DNA from 4 places in the Alteromonas sp. ABH2_165 genome. Region 1 is predicted to be linked to each of the others. Evidence: predicted binding sites of a transcription regulator. Region 1 holds the regulator's gene; each other region holds the start of a gene.

What was found. Region 1 encodes FliA, which starts transcription of late flagellar genes. Its sites were predicted from a motif close to CTAAAGNTNNNNNNNNNNNNGCCGATA; they were not measured.
Region 2: the regulator FliA is predicted to act here: its motif matches at 2,928-2,954, upstream of ACXAFQ_RS09000 (VC2046/SO_2500 family protein).
Region 3: the regulator FliA is predicted to act here: its motif matches at 1,612-1,638, upstream of ACXAFQ_RS10745 (DUF5610 domain-containing protein).
Region 4: the regulator FliA is predicted to act here: its motif matches at 1,571-1,597, upstream of ACXAFQ_RS12690 (DUF3530 family protein).

The regions. Positions count from the first base shown of each region.
Region 1 covers NZ_JBSWWF010000001.1:369,607-375,659, reverse strand. The annotation lists gene ACXAFQ_RS01610 (protein phosphatase CheZ) at 1-700, opposite strand, end outside; gene cheY (chemotaxis response regulator CheY) at 735-1,118, opposite strand; gene ACXAFQ_RS01600 (RNA polymerase sigma factor FliA) at 1,167-1,895, opposite strand; gene ACXAFQ_RS01595 (MinD/ParA family protein) at 1,892-2,758, opposite strand; gene flhF (flagellar biosynthesis protein FlhF) at 2,755-4,251, opposite strand; gene flhA (flagellar biosynthesis protein FlhA) at 4,281-6,053, opposite strand, start outside.
Region 2 covers NZ_JBSWWF010000003.1:393,006-399,058, forward strand. The annotation lists gene ACXAFQ_RS08985 (DUF6279 family lipoprotein) at 1-782, shown strand, start outside; gene ACXAFQ_RS08990 (EamA family transporter) at 783-1,223, shown strand; gene ACXAFQ_RS08995 (response regulator) at 1,204-2,844, opposite strand; gene ACXAFQ_RS09000 (VC2046/SO_2500 family protein) at 2,963-3,469, shown strand; gene trhO (oxygen-dependent tRNA uridine(34) hydroxylase TrhO) at 3,592-4,590, shown strand; gene ACXAFQ_RS09010 (EF-hand domain-containing protein) at 4,650-4,892, shown strand; gene ACXAFQ_RS09015 (DEAD/DEAH box helicase) at 4,956-6,053, opposite strand, start outside.
Region 3 covers NZ_JBSWWF010000005.1:628-6,680, forward strand. The annotation lists gene ACXAFQ_RS10740 (RNA recognition motif domain-containing protein) at 1-94, shown strand, start outside; gene ACXAFQ_RS10745 (DUF5610 domain-containing protein) at 162-1,583, opposite strand; gene trmA (tRNA (uridine(54)-C5)-methyltransferase TrmA) at 1,724-2,827, shown strand; gene fabR (HTH-type transcriptional repressor FabR) at 2,824-3,441, opposite strand; gene ACXAFQ_RS10760 (acyl-CoA desaturase) at 3,681-4,808, shown strand; gene ACXAFQ_RS10765 (EAL domain-containing protein) at 4,969-6,053, shown strand, end outside.
Region 4 covers NZ_JBSWWF010000006.1:59,801-65,853, reverse strand. The annotation lists gene rapA (RNA polymerase-associated protein RapA) at 1-828, shown strand, start outside; gene ACXAFQ_RS12695 (pseudouridine synthase) at 825-1,535, shown strand; gene ACXAFQ_RS12690 (DUF3530 family protein) at 1,636-2,520, shown strand; gene ACXAFQ_RS12685 (hypothetical protein) at 2,602-2,964, shown strand; gene ACXAFQ_RS12680 (AmpG family muropeptide MFS transporter) at 3,050-4,390, shown strand; gene ACXAFQ_RS12675 (response regulator) at 4,457-6,053, shown strand, end outside.

The DNA.
Region 1 (6,053 bases):
CCTGTACTACATCGTCACGTTTTTCAGCATCAAGAATTGGGCCTTCTGCCTCAATCGCATCTGGCTTCTTGGTGGGTGTTTTATCTTTAGGCTGACCAGCTTCACCAAACACAGTCAACATATTCACCAAGCTATCTTCTACTTCTTTCACAAGATCGATTACACGTCGAATAACCTGCCCCGTGAGATCCTGATAACCTTGTGCCATCAACACTTCGGTTAACAGACTATTAAGTTTAGTCGAATCCTGAGATGCGTCTTTAAACAGGGAGTCAATTTCCAAACACAACGACTTAAACTCACCTAGCTCGATTTGACGGGTCATGAGTTTCTGCCATTCAGGCTCAATTGCGCCGATACGCTCTGCCAGAGATTCCGCAATAGGCATGCATGACTCGACAGCATCCATTGTGGTGTTGGCGGCTTTCTCTGTTTCTTCGATGACGTAATTCAGACGAGTCTGCGCATCGGGAATATCATCGTTGGCTAAGCCTGCGATGCGCTCGTCTAATTGAAATGTGTTTAATGCATCATGGAGCTGACGGGTAAGCTTGCCAACCTCGGCAAAGAGCTCCACAGATTCCTTGGCTGATACTGCCTCCAACAGAGCATTGGCGGATTCATCATCCCCTTGCTCTAGATAACTAACCAGTTGCTTCGCCTCTTCTAGCGAAATAGGGACTTTTTTAATGGGTGACATCCAGTAATCCTCTTCTCTGGCAGGTGCTGCTAAGTTAGCCTAAACGCTGAAAGATTTTGTCTAATTTCTCTTTTAGTGTAGCTGCTGTAAATGGTTTCACCACGTATCCATTTACGCCAGCTTGTGCAGCAGCAACAATTTGCTCTTTCTTCGCTTCTGCAGTCACCATGAGCACTGGTAAGTGTTTAAGTTTGTCGTCAGCACGGATAGCTCTAAGCAGATCGATCCCTTGCATTCCCGGCATGTTCCAGTCAGTCACGACAAAGTCGAAGTCGCCTTGCTGGAGCATAGGCAAAGCTGTACTACCATCGTCAGCTTCCTGAATATTGGAAAATCCAAGATCTTTAAGCAGGTTTTTTATGATTCGTCTCATCGTAGAAAAATCGTCTACCACGAGAATTTTCATGCTCTTGTCCAAAATAGCCTCCGGTGAAGGATAGTAAATCGTTATTAATATTGGTGTGCGCTATTCTTCAGCCTGCCAGGATTGCATTCGTGCTTTTAGTTTTAACATGGCTTGGCTGTGAATTTGACTGACTCTGGACTCACTCACGTCGAGCACTTCACCTATTTCACGTAGGTTCAGTTCCTCGTCATAGTACAGAGACAATACAATCGCTTCCCGCTCGGGTAATGTTGTTATAGCGTATGCCAGCGCTTTCTGAAAGGCGCCTTGCATAAGATCTTCTAACGGTGAGTCATTACCCTTACTTTGTTCTGTTGTGATCACATCTTCAGATACACCGAGATCTTCGATACCGATTAATTTTCCGGCATTGACCTCGTTAAGCATTTGATGATAATCATTAATGCTGACATTTAGCTTAGCAGCTATTTCAACATCGCGCGCATCTCTTCCTGTTTCTCTTTCAACTAAAGAGATAGCTTCTGTGATTGCGCGGCTATTCTTGTGCACTGAACGGGGAGTCCAGTCACCTTTTCGAATTTCATCCAGCATGGCACCGCGAATACGAATACCCGCAAACGTCTCAAAACTGGCGCCCTTCGAACCGTCAAAATTTTTCGCAGCTTCCAGCAATCCGATCATGCCAGACTGTATCAGGTCGTCCACAAGCACACTGGCAGGTAAACGGGCCATCAAATGATGGGCTATGCGTTTAACCAATGGTGCATGTCGCTCTACCAACTGTGCAGTGTCATTCTGTTGTCGGTAAGCTGCTGCTTTACTGTTCAACGTTGGTTTCCTACCGCTTGTTTAGCTACCAGTTGTTCGATGAAAAATTCGAGATGTCCGCCTGGCTGGGCAGGAACCGGCCAATTAGCCGCTTTGGTCGCCAATTGACTAATGGCTACGGCGGCAGGCGAGCCTGGGAAAGCATCAACGATGGCGGTCTGCTTTCTTACCGCTCGACGAATATTCTCGTCGAAGGGGACGGTAGCCACCAGTTCAAGCGCCACATCAAGGAAACGCCCAGTGACTTTTGATAATTTACTGAAAAGCTCCTGTCCTTCACGTATGTCCCGCACCATGTTGGCAACAATTTTAAACCGAAAAACACCGTGTTCCCGATTTAGAATTTTAATTAACGCATAGGCATCAGTGAGCGAGGTGGGTTCGTCGCACACCACGACCATAATATCCTGAGACGCCCGGGAGAAACTCAGCACCATATCGGAAATACCCGCTGCAGTATCGACAATGAGCACGTCGATTTGCGAGCGCAATTCACTGAACGCACGAATTAGACCTGCATGCTCGGTAGGCGACAATTCTGTCATTGCCTGCGTACCCGACGTTGCCGGTGCGATTTTGATGCCATGGGGGCCGGTTACCAGCACATCGTCGAGGGTGCATTCGCCAGACAGCACATGAGAAAGGTTCTTCTCTACTCGCAGTCCGAGCATAACATCGACGTTAGCCAGGCCAAGGTCGGCGTCGAGCACCATCACCCGTTTGCCTTGCTTTGCCATGGCGATGGCCGTATTCAGTGTGATGTTGGTTTTACCCACACCACCCTTACCGCCGGTGACGGCTATAACCTTAATGAGGCGTGATTGATTCATCTTTCGTAAGCTACTCGCTTGATCTTCGATCATACTGCCTTAACTGAATTAACTTCATGATTATGCTTAGTATGATTCAAACCGTACTTTTTATAAAGCTTTGCCGCTGCAGATACGAGAGATTTCGCATCAGCAACTTTAATATCTTCAGGCACCTGCTGGCCATCGGTCACATAACTCACCGGTAGCTGCTGCTCAACAGCAACGCTTAATACCTCACCCAAACTGTAGCACTCATCAATTTTAGTGAAGATACAGCCGTCGAGTTTAACCGAATTATACGCTGCAATAATGCGCTGCAGAGCAGGATATTGGGTATTAGCTTGCGCAACCAGGTATTTACGTACAGGTTGCATTTGACCGTTGCTAAACTGACCAAGTTGTTGAATTAATCGGCTATCTCGCTGACTAAAACCTGCTGTATCTATTAATATTAGACGTTTATGACGTAACTGAAAGAGTTGTTCAGCTAATTCTTCGCTACTTTGTGCTTTTCGGGTAGTACAGCCAATAATTTTGCCGTAAGTCGCCAGCTGTTCATAAGCTGCAATCCGATAGGTATCGATGGTGATCATCGCTACCTGCTCTGCCCCGTACTTTTGTGCATAACGTGCAGCAAGCTTTGCAACGGTAGTGGTTTTGCCCGTGCCAGTTGGACCGACCAGTGCAACAACACCGGTTTGCGTAAGAATATCGTTACCCGAAACGTTCAGACGGTTAGCCAACAGGTTCAACAAATAAATCCACGCTTCACGCTCGGTGTACTGTGAAGGCGTGTAATGTACTAACTGTTCAGCCAGCGCAACGCTTAATCCCATGCCAGTGAGGCATTGCATCAGGTAGCTGTGAACGGGTCGCTGACGCTTTTTCTTCGCTTCCATCAGGTCGGCCACCTGATATTGCAGCACATTACGTAAAGACGCCAATTCCTCTTTGATGGCATCCAGTTCACTATTGCCCTGCGCGTTACTCGAAGGTGCCTGCTGAGAAGGCGCAGCTTCGAAGTCAGGGCTCATTTGTGAAGCTGGTGCAGTGTTGTTGCGCCCGTGATTAAATACATCAGCAAAAGAAAATACATCATTGTCTTGCTGTGCAGTTTGCTGCTGTGGGCGCTGGGAATGTGGCTGAGCTTGTGCCTTAGGCTGTGATTGATATTGAGGCTGAGCAAGGTCGCGCTGGGAATGAGGCTGAACCTGGCGCGGTGCGTTTTGCTGCGTAGCAGCGTCAGCCGCTGCGTTTCGCTCGGCAGCCTGCTTTTCTAATAATGCACGGAGGTTGTCAGGACCATCATCACCAATAATTTCGCTCAGGCTCGGCGTGGCCTTTTGCTGGCCCGCGGATGCTTTGTTGTCATGGCGCGTGTTCAGGTTAAGTTTTGCCTCAGGTTCTTTATCGTAAGCAGCCACCAGCTCAATACCATCGGCCACTTTACGGTTCGACATAATGACGGCATCACTGCCCAATTCGGCTTTTACCTGGCTTAACGCTTCCCGCATATCTTTGCCAAAAAAACGTCTGATTTTCATCTCAACCTCTTCACTCACCCAGTGTCAGATTATTGACCGACAGAGCTGACAATTTTAATTTGCTTGTCGTCAGGTATTTCCTGGTACGACAACACATGCAAGCCAGCTACCGAATATTTAAGGAAGCGTGACAGCACAGGTCGCAACATACCTGACGTCAGGAGTACTGCAGGCTCGCCTTCTAGCTCTTGTTGTTGTGCGGCCTGTTGCAAGGATTGTTGGAGACGATCTGCGAGTCCTGGTTCGATACCGGCGCCATCTTCTCCCCCTGCCTGAAGAGACTGGTGCAACATCTGTTCCAACTCTGGTGCCAGAGTTATGACGGGCACTTCTTTGGCGCCTTGGCTGATTTCCTGAACGATGAGACGTTTTAGCGCAATACGCACCGCAGACACCAGTACATCTGGGTCCTGACTACGCGGGCCGTACTCAGTCAACGTCTGAACAATGGTACGCATATCTCGAATAGGCACACCTTCAAATAACAGTGTCTGCAGCACTTTCACCACGGTACTGAGTTGTAGAATGTCAGGCACCAGCCCTTCGACCAGTTTCGGACTAGACTTAGCCAGCATATCCAGTAGTTGCTGAGTTTCTTCATGGCCGAGAAGTTGATAAGCATTGTTACTCAGCAGCTGGCTTAGATGCGTTGCCACTACGGTAGCAGCGTCAACAACGGTATAACCGAGTGTTTGTGCATGTTCACGCTGATTTGGTCTAATCCACACTGCGTCTAAACCGAAGGCAGGATCTTTGGTTGCGCGCCCTTCGAGTTTACCGAATACCTGGCCAGGATTAATGGCGAGTTCTTCATCGTGACTGATTTGCGCATCGCCAATGGTGACACCCAACATCGCAATGGTATAAGCATTGGGGTCGAGATCCAGGTTATCGCGAATGTGTACCGGCGGTACCAGAAAGCCAAGTTCCTGAGAGAGCTTTTTACGTACGCCCTTGATTCGGGTGAGCAGTTCGCCGCCCTGGGATTTATCGACTAACGGAATAAGCCGGTAGCCCACTTCCAGTCCGATAGTATCGACCTGCTGTACGTCGTCCCAACCGAGTTCTTTAGCCTCTGGAACCGGATGATCGACACCCGCCTCTGTCTTCGCTGGAACTTTTGGTTTTTCGGCTTCTTTCTTCGCCTGCACACCTTGCCAGTAGGCATAGCCACCCGCTATGGCAGAAAAGCCCAGAAATGCGATATGCGGCATACCTGGCACAATGCCCATGACAAACAGCACCGCAGAGGCAATATACAGCGCCTGGGGGTTGCCCAATTGGGTACGGATTTCTTTACCCATCTCCTGGGTTTCGTTTTCACGAGTCACAATAATGGCGGTGGCCACTGAAAGCAGCAGAGAAGGTATTTGTGCTACCAGGCCATCACCGATAGTCAAAATGGTATACACCTCCATGGCATCGCCAAACGCGAGGTCGTGCTGAATCATGCCGATAAATAATCCACCTACGATGTTAATCAGCATGATGAATAAGCCAGCAACCGCATCACCTTTTACAAATTTAGACGCACCGTCCATAGAACCATAAAAGTCGGCCTCGGCGGTGATTTCCTCACGACGTTTACGGGCCTGATCCTGGTCGATATAGCCAGCATTCAAATCGGCGTCAATGGCCATTTGTTTACCGGGCATGGCATCAAGGGTAAAGCGGGCGCTCACTTCTGAGATTCGACCTGCACCCGCGGTAACCACTTTGAAGTTAATGATCAGAAGAATAGCGAATACGACAACCCCCACTGCATAGTTACCGCCAATAACCACCGCACCAAACGCTTCGAT
Region 2 (6,053 bases), on a different contig from region 1:
ATAACAATCTGGATTGGCTGATTTACTGGTACATGGATGACTACGTTGAATTGAATGATCAACAGGAAGCCATCTTTGATAAGCGATTGGAACAGTGGATAGACTGGCATCGTAGCGAGGAAATGCCACGTTATATTGCGCACCTTAATGCAGTTCGTGACGATCTTACTGGTGACCTGCTTACCGAATCACGTTTGCTTTCCCACTATGAAAAAGCCACCGCACACTGGCAGCGATTACGGGCAGAAATTACTCCCGAGCTGGCAAACATGGCGCAAAAATTATCTGATGAGCAGGTTATTCGCCTGTTTGCGGCACTAGAAAAAGACAATAAAGAATCTGAATCGTCGATTAAAGAAATCGACGAGAAATCACCAGAGGAACAGGCGATCCAACGTGTAGAAGATCTCCGCGAGGATATGGAGTCTCGCATCGGCGCCCTTACTGACGAACAAAAAGCCATCATAGACAGATTCGCGCCAACGTTTAAGCGTTCAAGCCGGTTATGGCTAAATTATCGCCGCGATTTGCAGCAGCGTGCACGGGCACTGTTTGCTAATCGTGAAAATAACCCTGCTTTCGTGGATGATTTAACAGCATTAATGATGAATCCCGAACAGTATCGCAGCCCCGAGTTTCTTGATGTCTGGAATAACAATCGAACACAGCATGCCAAATTGGCGGCCGAAATCTCTCAAACCCTGACTGCTAAGCAAAAACGCAAGCTTGTATCACAAATCGACGATATGATTAGTGACCTTGAGGATTTATTGGATGATTAATTGTTGGATACCGCGTACCGGCCTGTTTATGGTTTTTTACTCTCACTGTTAACGGCCTTTCTTTGGGGTGTGTTACCCGTAGCGCTTACGCTGTGTTTAACCGTGATGGACAGCCCCACGATTACTTTTTTCCGCTTTATTACGGCGGGCGTGGTAGTACTTGCCTTACTGCAACTGAATAACAATATTCCAACGTTAAACATGTTGTCAAAAAAAGCGTGCTGGGTGGCAATTGGCGCCACCATCATGCTGGTAACAAACTACGTGACCAACGTAATGGGGCTACGATTTCTCAGTGCTTCCAGCGCCCTGGTATTTTGTTGTCTTAATACATTGGTCGCCTACGGGGCGTTTACCGAAGCCATGCGCGTGTGGTTCAATGTTGGCTGCTTTAGGGCGGAAGAAGCAAAAGGCTGTTTTATCAAGCCGCCTTGCTGGTAAGGCCGGATAGCTCTTCTTTTAAATCAGACAGTTTTTGTGCGTACTGCTGCTTCAGGGATTGGCCCTCTAGCATGGTTAACAAACGGCGGGATTCATTTTGTAAGCCAGGTTCTTGTTTTGTTTGTGCATGCATTAACTTCACCACACACTGCAGCAAATTCAATGCGACGCCGGTATTCACTGGCGCAAATTGCAATGCACTCGTGAAAGAGCGGCGAGCGGCAGTGTAATCACCGGCTTGGTAATGATCGATGCCTTCCTTGTTATGTCGAGCGTATAATTGTCTTTTTTCCAGGGCTTTAGTTTGTTCCGACTTGAGTGTACTGTCGGTAAACCGGTTTATCTGGTCATCACTTGCCAGTGCGGCCAATGCTTCCGCTTCGTCATATTCACCCACGGCGTAGAGCACTTTTATGCTGTCAGGAATGTAGCTTTGAGGATAGTGATCGTACTTTTGCTCAATGGCTTGCTGTCCGCCAGACAACACCCGTTTTGCTTCAATCAACTTGCCGTCGAGGCTGTGAAGTCTGGCATTGAAGAGTGCCTCATATATGGTGAAGTCGAAATCATCATTATATCGGGACAGATAATCATCACTTTTACCCCGTTGCACGGCAAGACTCGCCTCATGCTGATATTTATTGCGCGTGCGTTTATCGTCAGCATGCTCAGCCACTTCAAGAATACTGCCAATGTAATTACACCACACGTTGGCATTGTTTCTTGTGACTTTGCGGGATAACTTCCAAATGGCCAGGGCACACTCGCTAATCATTACGTAATCTGCATTTTTACGGGCAATTTCGCTGGCAATATGATGACGGTCGGTTGAATATGGACTGATTTTGATAGCTTGCTTGATAGTTTCTGCCGCAGCTTCAGGTTCATTATTGTGTAGCTGGCATTCAGCAATGACATCGTACGCCTCGGCATTAAATTTACTGTGCCGAACTACAGTACATGCCGTTTCTCGTGCTTTATCAATTTTGCCCAGTTTAAGCCAATTTCGCGCTAATGCCGTTTGTAGCCAGGGCACTGGCCTGTCTTCATCAAAATCGCTGAGTACGCTTAGCGCTTTTTCAAATCGTTTCTCACGCCAATAAATCTCTACGAGAAGCCGTGCTATTGAGCCGCGATAGGTTCTATTTGTTTTCAGCAGCTTTTCTGCCTCTTTTTGTGCTTCTGGGAGATCGTCGTTATCGAGGGCTCGATAAATGGGCAAAAGGACTTGGCGTTTATGCCAGCAGCGTTCAAGACGGGTGCTTAACTGGTTTTGAGAAAAAGGCTTTATTAGATAGTCGTCTGGTGTGCGCTCCAAAGAGCCTAGTACGTAGGGTCGTGTGCTGTCGGCACTGATCAACATCACGATACAGTCTGGCTTAGCTAAGCGACGCATTTTTAATTCTTCTATGAATTCGAAACCGTTCTTCTTGTCAGATCCGAGATGAAGATCGCAAATAACGATATCGAACTTGCGTTTCTTACATAATGACAGCGCTTGTTCCGCTGATGATTTGGTGACCACTTCAGTGGCGCCCATTGATTGCATAAGGCCGCGAAGGACCAGCAGAAAAGGGCGTTGGTCTTCAATAATCAACACGCGTTTGTCCGCATAATTCATCGATAGTCGCCTTTTCTGTTCGTCGACATAATGATCGTACCACTTAGACGAAAGTTCAAGTATGCAAATTTGTACGCAAAAGACTTTATTTATCTGTTTTTATGCCGATAACCTCAATATGAGCGAACAAAGCCCGACATTACACCGTCATCCACTGGCGGAAATTACATTACCGGATCGTGAATGGTCTGGTGAACTCGGCCGCGCTACACAAAATGGCGCGTTGTTTTCCTTATACCTTTCAATACATTGTCAACCAGGCTCGGAACCGCTAAGGATAATAGGTGACGAGGAACCTACGGTCCCTGATGACGATTTTCCTGCGCGTTTAAATCACTACCGCCGACCTTCGTTGCAGGCTGGCACAACGGATTATCAAACCTCAGGCGTAACGTCGTTGCTGGCAAACAGTGGCGCTGTTGCCGCATTTTCTTTATGGCAATCGATGCACCCGGACCCGCTCAGTTATCGCGACAATGCGCGATCAATCCCACCTGAGGTAAAAGTTAATTGCAGTTTGGCAACGCAGTTACGTTTAAATGTGTTGACGCCAAATCAAAAAAGCGTGGATGAAACGGGTTTATTAGACGTAATAGAAAAATCCAACGATTTACTCTCGGCTTGATTTACATCAACGATACCGAGAGGGGGTCTGCTGCGCATTTGGCATAAAGGGACTGTTCTGGTATATTTCGCGCCGCAATTTGCACTGGTCTTACGTTCCAATCAGCAAAGGTGAACAATCCTATGTCTCAATATATCGTTTGCGCGATGTACAAATTCGTTGCGCTTGAAAACTTTGAATCTATGCGCCAACCTCTCGTCGAAAAGATGGAAGCGCTTGGTATCAAAGGTACATTACTGCTTGCCCATGAAGGCATTAACGGCACGGTTTCTGGTACCCGCGAAGGGATCGATGGCCTGCTGGCTTACCTTAACAGTGATGCACGAATCAATCCTATTTCCTACAAAGAATCCTTACACGAAGAACAGCCTTTTTACCGTACCAAGGTGAAACTGAAGAAGGAAATCGTGACCATGGGCGTGGAAGGTATTGATCCGCGTCATACTGTCGGTTCTTACGTGAAGCCAAAAGACTGGAATGCGCTCATTAGCGACCCAGACGTGCTGGTGATTGATACCCGTAACGATTATGAAATTGAGATTGGCACTTTTAAACACGCGGTCGATCCGAAAACCAAAACGTTTCGCGAGTTTCCGGACTATGTGAAAGACAACATGAACAAGGACAAGCATAAGAAAGTGGCCATGTTCTGTACCGGCGGTATTCGCTGCGAGAAGTCGACCGCATACTTAAAAGAGCAGGGGTTCGACGAGGTGTATCATCTTGAAGGTGGCATCTTGCAATATTTAGAAGATGTACCGAAAGAAGAATCGTTGTGGGAAGGCGACTGTTTTGTATTTGATAACCGTGTAGCGGTAAATCATGATTTAGAGAAAAGTCAGTATGACGCTTGCTATGCCTGTCGTTTGCCTATCACAGAAGACGATAAGCAGTCTGATAAATATGAAGCTGGCGTGAGCTGCCCGCACTGTTTCGGCACCCACAGCGAAGATCAGATTGCCCGTTTCCGCGAACGTGAGAAGCAGGTTCAGCTGGCAAAAGCGCGTAGCGAGGAACACGTTGGTTCTGATGCCCGCGTTGCAATGGAAAAACGCCGCCAGGAAAAGGCCGATGCGCAGCGTCAACGTGCACTTGCAGCAAAACAGAGTCAGTCTAAGTAGACAGTAGCGAAGTTGGGTTGTACACTTTATTTATAAGTCGTAAATAATCAGGACATTAAGTGAGCACTCAACTTTCAGAAGAAAAAATCGCCGAAATCAAAAGTGACTTCAGCTTTTTTGATAAAGACGGTAACGGTCAAATCGACCTGCCTGAATTTATTGAATTGCTGACCGTACTGTCACCAAAAACGAAAATGAGCCACGTAGAAGAAGGCTTTAAAATTATTGATGACAATGATGACGGCTACATCGACTTCGAAGAATTTCTTGCCTGGTGGCAGGAAGGCTGGTGGGAATATTAATTTCTGCTTAGCGCAAAATACTTACCATTAAAAACGGGCTCTGATGAGCCCGTTTTTTGTGTGCTATTCTTCTTCGTCGTCTACCACATCGGTACGCTTCTTTCTTTTCACCGGAATATGACCGGCTTCGTCGCCTTTCATGGTGTTAACCCGTCTTTTCACAACGGGTTTATTTCCGTCATTCTGCTGTGCTTTGCCGTTTTGCTGTTTGTCGGCATTGGCAGCTTTCGGCGTACGAACTTTTTTGCCTGTGAATTTTGCAGGCAATTCAGGGTGAGCAGCACAGGTGACGTCGTAGCTAACATGGCTTTGAATGTTGAGGTAGCTTGTCCAGTCGCGAGGTCCTACAAATGAGATGGCGACACCTTTATCGCCAGCTCGGCCGGTACGACCTATGCGGTGAATATATTCGTCGGACTGTTTGGGCAAATCAAAATTGACGACCAGGCCCACTTTACGTAAATCCAAGCCTCTTGATGCCAAATCGGTTGTAACCAACACACTGTGCTGACCACGACTGAAGTTGCTCATGATGGCTGCGCGCTGGTTTTGCGGCAAATCGCCACGCAACGCGATGGCTTCAAGATGTTGTTCGTTCAAAATTGCAGCGATTCGGTCGGTATCTTCTCGTGTCGCGGTGAACACAACGGCCTGGTTGTATGCTTGCGCCTTTAAGACTGCAAGCAGCATGGTATCTTTGTGTTCAACGTCATCGGCGAAATACAGACTTTGCTCTATGTCTTGGTGCACAGCTGTTGATTCACCCACAGCAACACGTACCGGCGCTTTTAATAGCTCACGGGTGAGGTGGGTAAGGGCAATGTTATCCAGGGTAGCTGAAAATAACATGGTTTGCCGCTTGCGGTGGTCGGCAAATCGGTTGATCAGGTTGAGCTGTTCAGCAAAACCTAAATCCATCATGCGATCGGCTTCATCGAAGATCAGCAGTTCTAAACCATTAATGAAGAAAGATTTGTCTTCCAGATGATCGGCAATACGACCAGCCGTGCCAACGATGACGTGAGGATTACGGCGTAATACTTTGGTTTGATCGTTATAATTTTCGCCGCCAACGATAAGGGCGCTTTGAATACCCACACCGTTAGCCAGACTGCGGAGCTCAGAGAACACCTGCTTAGCCAATTCTCGGGTTGGGGCAAG
Region 3 (6,053 bases), on a different contig from region 1:
TGTCGACCAGGCAATTATCGAACTCAATGATAAGGTGTTTTTGGATCGTACGTTAAAAGTACGTGCAGCCAGAGAAAAGGGTGAGACTGAATAACTGTCTCCGATTTTTAGCTTGATCTGTATTAAATAAAAAAGGCACTCAATGAGTGCCTTTCTTTTTATTACTTACTCTTGGTATCCGGCTCTATCGGTTGAATTGTTTCCCGACCACCGGATTTCAGTGGTTCTGCTGGCTGAATGGTTTGACGATCATCCGGTTGAATTCGTTCACGTTCATTCGGCATCGCTTCTAACACTCGCTGGTTAAACGTGTGAAAACGGTTAATCGCAGACAGCAAATCAGGAACCTGCACTTCCTTCATTTCATTAATGAGGCCGCTAATCAATTCATTAAAGTCTTCACCTGAAGCCAGTTGCTGCCTTGCTGATTCAAACACATTAAGCATTTTATCCAAATACTGAGCAACCGGACGCGCTTCGTCTCCATGGGCAGCTCCAGTGTCATTTTCCCTATAATGTTGTATTGCACCATAAGTCTTCACGACTTCTGTTTGCTGAACTCTATTAAGTTGTAATGCATAGCCGGTCAGTTCCTGATCATCGAAGCCAAGCTCTAACGCTTTTTCAAAGGCCTTATCGATGTCACCACCAAAAAAGGTATCTGCAAGATCATTTACCGAGCCTACCAAATCTGCAATTGCCGTTAACTCACCGTCATCAAGTTCGCCTTTGAGTGAAAAACTGATCCCCTGTCGGTCAAAGTACGCATAGGATTCAGTTTTTTCGGCAGCCAACGAAATAGATTGCTCATCGCTATCCCCTATTCCGGGCATGACTGTCGCACTGTAACTTTGCTGATTCTGGTACTGAAACTGCCGCAAACTTTCAAAGCTTAGCGTTACCTCATCACCATCCCGAGTGCGTATCATTAAACTCGCTGATTCAGAATTCGAACTTCTCATCTCCATTGACGACTCGAGCGCTGATAACTGTGCAGGGTCTTGATTTTGCCCCAGTAAGTTAGACTCTAACTCATCAATTCGATTAGAAATTAGATCCCGGCTGCGTCCGATGCCAGTCGCGATCTCGTCGTTTAGCATTCCACCAAGATCACGCTCAGCCATCGCTATTCCGCGAGCAACGCCTTCACGTGCCTGTGAAAACAGACTGTTAAGCTTGTCATCATCGGCTCCGCCTCTGGCTGCGCCTTGAATAACGCCACCCACAAATTTCATAACGTTCTTTGCCACTTCTTCAAAATCAAATAACGATGCTTGCTTTTGCTCGCCCTTGTCATCGCTTTTTCTGGCAAATTTTCCACGTTGACCATCAACAGAAACTTCCTGCTCCATTGACGAACTATAGACTTTGAGACCAATGGTGGTTTGCGAACTGCTCACACTCACCATCGCCGTATTGCGCTGCTGAAGTTCTGCAGCTTGACGGAGTCCTTCTTGCTGTAACTGCTTTTGAATAGCTTTATTCGGATCTTCAACGCCTGTTGATTCAGAAACAGTTGGTTTCTGCTCTTTTACAGGTGGCGTCTTGTCACTAACAAATGCCTTAATTTCACCCACGTTCATAATAATGTCCTCACTAACCTCAATTCTTTATCGGCACCTTTTCGAATTTGTTTAATTTTAATACGATCTCAGAACAGTGATTGCACTATATTGCAGAGACACTACAATGCGCAGCCCGGAAACAAATGAAGTATTAACCAATGAGTACGATTATGCACAGCCACGAATACCTGACACAGCTTGAAGAAAAGAAAGCCAGATTAGGTCATCTTTTGAATGAGTTCGGCAACCATGAATTGGTTGTAATTCCTTCAAAAGAAACAGGCTACCGCATGCGTGCTGAATTCCGGGTATGGCACGAAGGCGACGACCTTTTTCACATTATGTTTAACAGTGAAACAAAGGAGAAGTATCGGGTTGATAGTTTTGCTCCGGCATCGCAAACCATTAATGAGGCAATGGACATACTGATCAGTCAGCTGCGTCCGTCGAAGACTCTTAGAAAGAAGTTGTTCCAAATTGATTACCTCACTGGGTTATCTGGAGAACTGGTGATCAGCCTTTTATACCACCGTCAATTAGACGAAGAATGGGAAGCTGCCGCTGAAAACCTCCGCTCGTTTTTATCTGAGCACTTTGGCACTGTAAATATTATTGGCCGAGCCAGAAAACAGAAGAAGATTCTAGGTAATGATTTTATTATCGAAGAGTTACCAGTAAATGCGCGCACTTATCAGTTCAAGCACATAGAAAATAGCTTCACTCAACCTAACGCTGAAGTTAATTGCAAGATGATCGAGTGGGCAATGTCGCAATGTGGAACCAGTGACGGTGATTTACTGGAAATGTACTGCGGTGCTGGTAATTTCTCCTTGCCCATGGCCAGTAAGTTCAGACGAGTAATTGGCACCGAAATCGCCAAACCATCGGTTAATGCAGCGCAATTTAATATTGATGTGAACGCAATCGATAATGTGGATATTGTACGCTTGTCGGCAGAAGAATTTACCGAAGCCTTGAAGACGGGGAGAACATTTTCACGGCTTAACGGTATCGACTTACAAGCTTATAACTTCACGACGGTACTGGTAGACCCACCACGCGCAGGCTTAGATGAAGATTCATTGAAGATGATTCAGGACTACCCTGAAATTATTTACATTTCATGCAACCCTGAAACACTGGCGGAGAATTTGAAAACGCTGACGCAAACCCACGAACTGGTCGCGACCGCCCTGTTTGACCAATTCCCTTTTACTCACCACATTGAAGCTGGCGTAAAACTGGTTAAAAAGCCGGTCTAGACTTTACTTCTTTCTCCTCTGGGGCGAAACACCTTCGCTCCAAGTTGCACAAATCTTAATTGCGCTTTTACCCTGTTTCCAATTTCCTGACGCAAAGCGACATCCACTTCCAGGGCTTCGGCACCAGCGCTGAAAACCAACCGTACCATGGCTTCTGCCTGCAAACTCGCAAGGTGATGCTCTACGTTCTGACTTTCTACAATGTAGTCAGAAAGTTCCTCGATAAAATGCTGGATCTCACGTAATACGGCCATGCGGTATGCCGTTGAAGTACCGGTATGTTCACGCAAAAGCAAACGAAACACGTTGGTATTGCCGGTAATAAATTCCATAAAGGTATCGACGGAAGTATCGATAACCCCACCTCCAGACGCGATTCTGCGACGGGCCTGACGCATGAGTTGCCGCAGCGCTAAACCGGCTTCATCGACGAGAGTAAGTCCTAACTCATCCATGTCTTTGAAATGACGATAGAACGAGGTAGGCGCGATACCAGCTGCCCGGGAAACTTCCCGCAGACTGATGGCCGACAGGCTGCGTTGTTCATCCAGTAATCCGAATGCCGCATCAATAATGCTCTGGCGGGTTTTTAGCTTTTGCTCCTGACGATTCAACGTCAACTCCTTTATACGCGTGCAACTTACCATGGCTAGTGTAACCGAATCAGACTGGCAGCGAGAAATGCTGATTAAAAATATTCCAAGTAAAAACAAATAGACCGCCGATCCTTGCCTTACAAAAGCAGCAACTCATGCATTGTGCACTATACTTAATGCGTAAAATATTGGTTTTCCCTTGCCTGTAGTATGGGAAAAAGCTAAATTAGCGTACAGTTGTAAGCCGAGTTGTTAAGATGAAGAAACCACCTATTATCCTCACCAATATTCTTGTTTTCGTAGTCACCGGCGCGATCGCTCTACTGGCGGTGCCTCTGTGGGCAGTCACCATGGGATTCGACACTGTTGAAATCGTTACGGCTATTGTACTTTTTTATTTTACAGGGATGTCGATTACTGCGGGATACCACCGCCTGTGGTCACATAAAACTTACGATGCCCATATTTCGGTAAGAATCATTCTGGCCATTGGTGGTGCGATGGCACTACAAAACAGTATTCTGCACTGGTCGTCTGATCACCGTGTGCACCACCGTCATGTCGATGACAACGATAAAGACCCCTACTCTGCCAGAAAAGGATTGTGGTTCGCTCACATGGGTTGGATGCTTCGGGAGTACCAAAAGCATCGCTATGACGACTACAGCAATTGCAGGGATTTACAAAAAGATCCTGTAGTGATGTGGCAGCACAAATATTATCTGCCGATTGTTTTGGTTGCGAACTTTGGTTTAACCGGATTACTGGGCTGGATAAACGGTGACGTGCTGAGCATGATTTTGTTCGCCGGTGTATTCCGCCTGTTCATGGTGCACCATGTCACTTTCTTTATAAATTCTTTGGCCCATTTTTGGGGTAGTCAGCCATATACCGATAAAAATACCGCGCGAGATAACGGCGTTCTGGCCTTCTTCACATTTGGTGAGGGCTACCACAACTACCACCATATCTTTGAATACGACTACAGAAATGGCATTCATTGGTGGCAGTTTGATCCAACAAAATGGCTTATCCGTGGATTGTCTTTTGTTGGGTTAACCACTAACTTACGCCGTGTGCCTGAAGAGCGAATTGAAAAGGCCCGGGCAGCAATGCAATTGCAGGAAGCTAGCCAGCGACTTTCCGCACTACCTGATGCAGATGAATTGCTACAGAAAGTGCAGGCAGAATATGACTTGCTGGTGCAAAAGATGTCTGCCTATTACGCAGCGAAAAAACGCCTTATGAACGTTCGTAAACGGTGTTTAAAACGTAGCGTTGAGCGCCTCGAAATCGACTTTCATTATAAAGAACTGAAGCATGCCTTAGCGCTTCAGAAAGAAAAGTGGCTCCAGTTACAGACACTTACGCCACAACTTGCATAGCTTTAACTTAAAACGCCGCTTCTTGCGGCGTTTTTATATTCTGACTGTTGCAAAATCAATAATATAAGTAACAATTAGGTGATGAGTCACTCTTGCGGTTTTCTGCATTTAGTAGCGGAATTAAGAGTCCAGGCAATTAAGATATTTGTACGGATTATGCATGACCGAAGAACAACTCTTTACCTTCACTCCTGAAGCGGAAGACACATCAAACACGTCTAGCCAATCAGCGGAATGGCTTGTACTCAGCGTTGAAGATGACCCTGGTTATCAGCAATCTTTGAAGTTAGGTCTCAACGGGTTAACCGTGCGAGGTCGCCCCATTCGATTTCTCACTGCCAACTCAGCAGCACAGGCTTCCTCTGTGCTTGCCGAGAATGATGGCATCGCGGTAATACTGCTTGATGTCGTGATGGAGCAGGACAATGCAGGCCTTTTTCTGGTTAACACCATTCGCACTATACTGGGAAACTCCCGGGTAAGAATTATTTTATTGACCGGTCAACCCGGTATGGCGCCTCGTCAAGACACGCTGAAAGAATATGATATTGATGAGTACTGGAATAAAGTTGATTTAACCGAAGAGAAACTTCGCGGAATCGTTTCAAGCAATATTAAAACCTGGTCGAATCTGACTGAGCTCTTTATTGCAAAACGTGGGTTGCAGATGATTGTCGACGCCTCCCGAGCTCTCACATCGAAGCAGGATGTCAGCGATTTCACCTACACGGTACTGAAAGAAGTTTCGCGCGTAATAGGCATTCCCGACACGGGTGGTATGGTGTGCGCCAGCAGGCCATCGATGGCCTCCCTCGAGCAATGTGAGGTGGTTGCGACATCTGGAGAATTCTCGCAATCAAATTCGCCATTACTGGCAAACTTGCTGGAAGAGCAACAATACATTGAACAACCAGGCCTCATCGACGCGATTAATGAAGCGCTCGCGCATCATGAACATCAATTTTTTGAAAATTGGTCAATTCTCTATTTCGATACAGCAGACGTAGACAACAATCAGTATCTTATTGTTGTAAAGTCACCAAAACCCCTTGAGCCCAGCCACATCACGCTGCTTATGGTTTTCAGTGAAAACATCAGTAATGGATTCGTTAACCTGGCGCTCATGAACAAACTTTCCATGCTGGCCTACTATGATGAAGCGCTCGGCGTACCCAATAAACACTGGTTACAGCGCGAAATTAGCAGCATGTCTACCTACGACAGAACATCAACCTCTCTGGTATT
Region 4 (6,053 bases), on a different contig from region 1:
GACCGCTTGCTTGAACTAAACGCTTCTGGTGAAGGCCGGGTTGAAGGATTAATTGAAGATATTGAAGAACTGGATGACGATCCTATCCTGCCTTACTTCATGGGCCGACTGCTGAACTCGCTAGGTGTAAACCAGGAAGACAAAGGCGACGACTGCTATATTCTCACGCCATCGGAGTCTATGGTGAATCACCTGCCAGGTTTAGACCCTGAAGGCATGACAGTCACGTATGACCGCCACGTCGCTACGACCCTTGAACACGTGCACTTCTTGAGTTGGGATCATCCATTGGTGCATAACGCCATTGATATGATCTTAACCGACGTGATGGGTAAAGCGAGTGTTGGTTTTATTGCCGACAGAGAACTACCCAAAGGCGCCTACTGGTTGGAAGCCCTGTTTGTATTGCAAGCCAATGCTGATCGTACATTGCAGCCAGGCCGCTTTATGCCTGCCACGCCATTCTTGATTTGCCTTGACGGCCACGGCAAACCGGTAGAACTGGACTTTGGGTATCCACGTAAAGCAGGCAGAAAGATCTCCCAACAGTTGATTCAGGCGCTACAGCAACAGCTTACCCTGCATATTGAAAAAGCGACCACTCTGGCACAGCAAAAAGCGAATCAGATCCAACACGATGCCATTGAAAGCATGCAATCCACATTGACTGGCGAGGCGCAGCGTTTGAAAGATCTACAAGCGCAAAACCCGGCTGTTCGCGACAGCGAAATTGCGTTTATCGAGCATCAACGTGATGCGCTCACCAAAGCGTTGCAGTCGGCCACGGTGCAACTGGAAGGTCTGCGTATAGTGGTAAACAACCCATGAGTATGCCGCCAGGCAAAAAGCCGTTTATCTACAATCCACCGATGACGCCGTATCTGTCGCTGGTGCATTACGACAACGACATCGTAGTGGCCAACAAACAGAGCGGCTTGCTGAGTGTCACGGGTATTCAGCCCGCGCATAAAGATGCGCTGATTAGTCGGGTACAAAGGGTGTTACCTACCGCCACGGTGGTGCACCGATTAGATATGGCGACGTCTGGCATTATGGTGATGGCGCTGAACAAAGAAGCCCATCGCCAGATTTCTCGGCAGTTTCAGGACCGCCTCACGAAGAAGCGATATTATGCCCGCGTTGACGGTGTTATTGCCGAAGACGAGGGCGAAGTGACTTTACCTCTGATTGTTGACTGGCCTAACCGTCCTAAGCAGAAAGTCGATCATGAGAATGGTAAGCCTTCACTAACGTATTACCGCGTGATCCGTCGATTGGAAAATGAAACCTGGGTGGAACTGTTACCGGTGACGGGGCGTTCTCATCAACTCAGAGTACACATGCTGTCGATTGGGCATCCTATACTGGGTGACAGACTTTACGCCCACGACGAAGCACGTGACCTTGCTCCCCGTTTGCAACTGCATGCAGAAACGTTAATTTTGCAGCATCCAGCCTCTGGCCAATGGCAACGATTTACCGCCCATGTTCCATTCATGGACTACCGGCCTGAACCACTTGCACTATCAGAGTAGATTTTTACTTCTCTCATTTTAGCAATAAGAAACACTTTAGATTTCGCCAGCCCCGGCCGATACGCCTTAGAGCGTGAGTAATTTTTTACCCGGAGTGAATGTGCGTCATTTTCTGATTTGTTTGTCCTGCTTACTGGCACTGCCTCTACAGAGCGCGATGTTAGCTGACGACATCCGGAATCAATACCTGCCAGACGAGTATCAAACCATATTGGTTGGCGATGAAGATATGCCGGTTTTCAGTGGTGAACCAACAACGTCATTAAGTCGCGGCGTGGCACTCATTTTTACAGATACTGGCTATCAAGGACTTACCCTGAATAACGCTCGCGCCCTCGCAGTTAAATTGAATCACCGGGGATGGCACACGTTGGTGGTGCCAGCAGCAACGCTGGGAGTTGACGTAAGCGCATCGGTTTCACAGGCAATGGAACCTTCTCAACCGGGTGAAAACAATGAGAACGCGCCTGCAATTATTGAGGCGTCTGGGGCAACAAGTATGCACCCACGGGCAATAGCAAGAGAGGCCATGGTCGATCCCGCCAGCAACCGCTCGGTAGTCGCGCTTTTAGCAAACGCAGTTTTTCAGCACATAGAGACGATCCCAGGCTTTAGACTCGTGATCAGTCAGGGCATGAGCGCCGCCCAACTGATTGCATTAACGTCTGCGGAAATTTTACCGCCCCCAGATGGCATGGTTGTGATCAGTCCATACTGGCCACAATCTGAAGCAAACGGCGCAATTCCAGCACAGCTGGCTGCTACAGAATTCCCGGTCCTAGATTTACAGTTCCCCATCAACACCCAATGGACAGCAAATAGCGCAGCCAAACAAAAGCTGGCTGCGACACAGGCGCTAAAACTGCATTATCGCAATAAAGCGCTTACTACTCCGCTCTTCCAAGCTACCAATTCCAGCGACACTATTTTTAGCCGTACCCTAAGCAAAGAGATTTACGGATGGGTTAATCATCTGGGGTGGTAACGATTTCCAACCCACTTTTTTCTGATTATTTTCATAAACCTGTTTCTTTTTGCCTAGATTTTACACAAAATGGAATTTTTTTTGACTATACTGTCAGGCGAATCAGTTAACAGGCTAAATATTATGTTGTTGTCTTTTGTCGACGCCAAAGCCAACCAACTATGCTTTTATCTTCGGGGCTTTTGGCAAAGTATTATACCGCATTCCGAGTTAGACATTTTCTTCTGGGACACGCTCGAAGAGTGGAGTCTAGTGAACTACGATCTCGATCAGCCTTATACAGAACGAGAGCGCGTGTTCTGGCACACACTCAATCAACTACACTTTTGGACGGAAGAAAAACTCAAATCCGATCCTTTGCTAGTTGAAGAGTTACATCGTTGCTTAGCATTCCTCGAAGGTAAAGGAATTTGCCCGCTAGATTGCGCAGGTGTTCGCCCGTAAACTAATTTCTGCCTTTGGTTGTTTTACATTGGTATCCGTGATCAAATAGTCCTCTCCCCTATCCCATCGGACGGACTTTTTCATCATGCACTTTCTTCAGTCCTTTCTGGACAAACGTCTTTTCAGCATCTTTGTATTTGGCATCGCCAGTGGTTTTCCGTGGGTAATGATAGGCTCAGTCATGACAGCTTGGTTAAAGGACGAAGGGCTGTCGCGCACCGATATCAGCTTGTTTGGTAGCATATTCGCGGTTTACGCCATTAATTTTCTTTGGTCTCCACTTTTAGATCGCTTGAAGGTGCCGCTGCTTGGTCAGCGCCGGGGTTGGATTCTTGCTATGCAGCTTTGTATCATTGGCAGTTGTTTACTGATGAGTACACTACACGCCACCTCGTCACTGTTTTATGTTGCCTTGTTCGGACTCGTTATTGCCCTGTGTTCAGCAACGCAAGACATCGCTATAGATGCCTACAGAATCGACATAATTGAGGATAATGAGCGGGAGAAGCTAGCGGCAGGCTCGTCTATGGCTACTGCCGGATGGTGGACAGGTTATGGTGGATTAGGTGCACTGCCCTTTTTCATCGCAGACTGGACAGGTTGGGCATGGAACGATATTTACCTGCTATTGGCAGCTATCATGTCTGGCATCACGTTATTTACCTTCGTTGCCAAAGAACCGATTGTTGATCGCACAGCGCAACTTTCACAAGCAACGGCCTATTACGAAAAAGTACTTGGCGCTAAAGGCGCATCCCCAACGGCCCTGCAAAAAATAGGTGCCTGGCTATTTGTCACAATCGCTGAGCCTTTCCGCGAATTCTTTCAACGAAATGGTGTCCGCCTGGCGCTTTCACTGCTGTTATTCATTTTTCTGTTTAAAATTGGCGAAGCCTTCCTCGGCAGAATGAGCCTGCAGTTTTACATAGAGCTAGGTTTCAGCAAGAGTGAGATCGGCGGCTACTCTAAGTTGCTTAACTGGTGGGTGACGATTGTGTTTTCCATTCTGGGCGGCATGATGACCATGCGCTACGGTATTTATCGCGGCCTAATGATTGCGGGTATAGCGATGGCCTCGAGCAATCTGATGTTCGCGCTAATGGCCCATGTAGGTCCTGATAAAACGTTGTTTGCCCTCACCATCATTGTCGACGGCTTTACTGCCGCCTGGGGTACGGTGGCAATGGTCGCTTTCATATCGGTTATGTGTAATCGCACGTTTTCGGCGTCTCAGTATGCGCTGATGGCCTCGTTAAGCGTGGCGGGTAAAAACCTGCTTGCCTCAGGAAGCGGGTATCTGGTGGATAAACTTAATGGCGACTGGTCGACATTCTTTATCATTACCGCTTTAATGGTGATTCCCAGCCTGTTGTTTTTACGTGGAATAAAAAAGTACATTATTCGCGCTGAGCAGCAGGCTGGTTAGTTCGCTGACCTAGCAGTTTTCTATCCCTGAGCTAAGCTTTTATAATTCCTCTTTGCTTTTCGACTTATGCTGACCAGAGACTCAATAAAAGAGAAAATACGCCGAACCTACATGCTGGCAGCTTGCGCAATCACGCTGCTTATGACCGGATATTTTGTTTGGACCCAGTCATATCTTGACTCAACACAAATTCAGCCGAAAATTATTAATATTGCCGGTTATCAACGCATGTTGTCTCAACGCATTGCCTTTCTGCAAACACTACTCACCGATGAAAGCAAAGAAGTTGAACAAAAACGACTAAGAAATGAGTTAATTTCCAGAACATCTGAGTTTCTTCGCAACCACGAAGTACTGGTTGGCAGGCAGTCGCTGGAAGGCGTTTTTACGCCATTATCAGAAGAACTGGAGCAGCTATACTTTAGTGATGAGGGCGCTCTCGACAAGAAAGCATTGCAATACGGTGAGAATGCTTTGTATCTGGCAAGTGCGTCGGCTGCTCGCGGCTCAAACCTAAAACCCGTAACACTCGCTGCGGCCACCGCCATGTTGAGAGATTTAGACAGAGCCGTTCAGCTTTTTGAAACGCAACTTTCCAGAGACATCAAATTTAACCAGATAATGCTGTTAGTAGTGTGGTTCATCACAACATGCCTTGCCTTAATAATTATTCTTATGCTTTTCAGGCCATTAAAGAATTTGGTTCTTGATCAGTTCGCCATGGTTCAGGAAACCCGCAACGATATATTAAACGAACGAGAGCAAACCAACCGGATGGTGTCATCCACTGAAGAGTTTATTAAGGCAATGAGCCGAGAATTCAGATCGCCCATTGCCGTTATCATTGGTGCGCTGGAGCTCTTACCCAATGCAAAGAACCGTCAGGCTGCCTTGCTACAGAAAGCGGAAAATGCTTGTTATACACTTTTATCTCTGAGCAGTAACCTGATGGAAAGCCTGTCTGGCGATACTTCTGTCACAGCGAAAGCGGAAGACTTCATACTTGTAAGAGCACTCGACGATGCTTACAGTGAATTCTTGTACAACTGTCAGAAGAAAAATCTAAATCACCAGATAGTCAACGACAGTAGTCTACCTTATCTCGTTCATGGCTATCCTGAGCTGTTAGTTAAAGCGCTTAAAAGCGTTTTAGACAATGCCGTTAAATTTACGCCCCACGGCATGGTGTCGGTATACAATCGGGTGGCAATCGTCGACGGCGCTCGCGTTATCATCATTCGTGTTGTCGATACCGGGATCGGGATTCATGAAGACGAGTTGGAACGCATATTCGAACGGTTTACTACCAGCTATGATCCTGCCTATTCCTTTAGCGGAGCAGGTACCGGCCTCTATACAGCGAGAAAGTTATTAGCGAAGGCGGGCGGAAGTATAACCGTATCGAGTGCATTGCAAAGCGGCTCTGAGTTTACTTTAACGGTGCCTTTAGAATCAGCCAAGCATCAACCAGAAGCACTCACCAATGAACAATTTTCCAATCGTTTTGCGGTGGTGGATGATCAGGAAATAACCCGCATCTACATACAAAGCATGATTGAAGCAGAAGGGTTTGCCGTTGATACCTACAAATCTGGCGCCGATTTATTGGCAAATCAGGAGAAGGTGAAAAGCTACAGCGGCATCATTACAGACTATTACATGC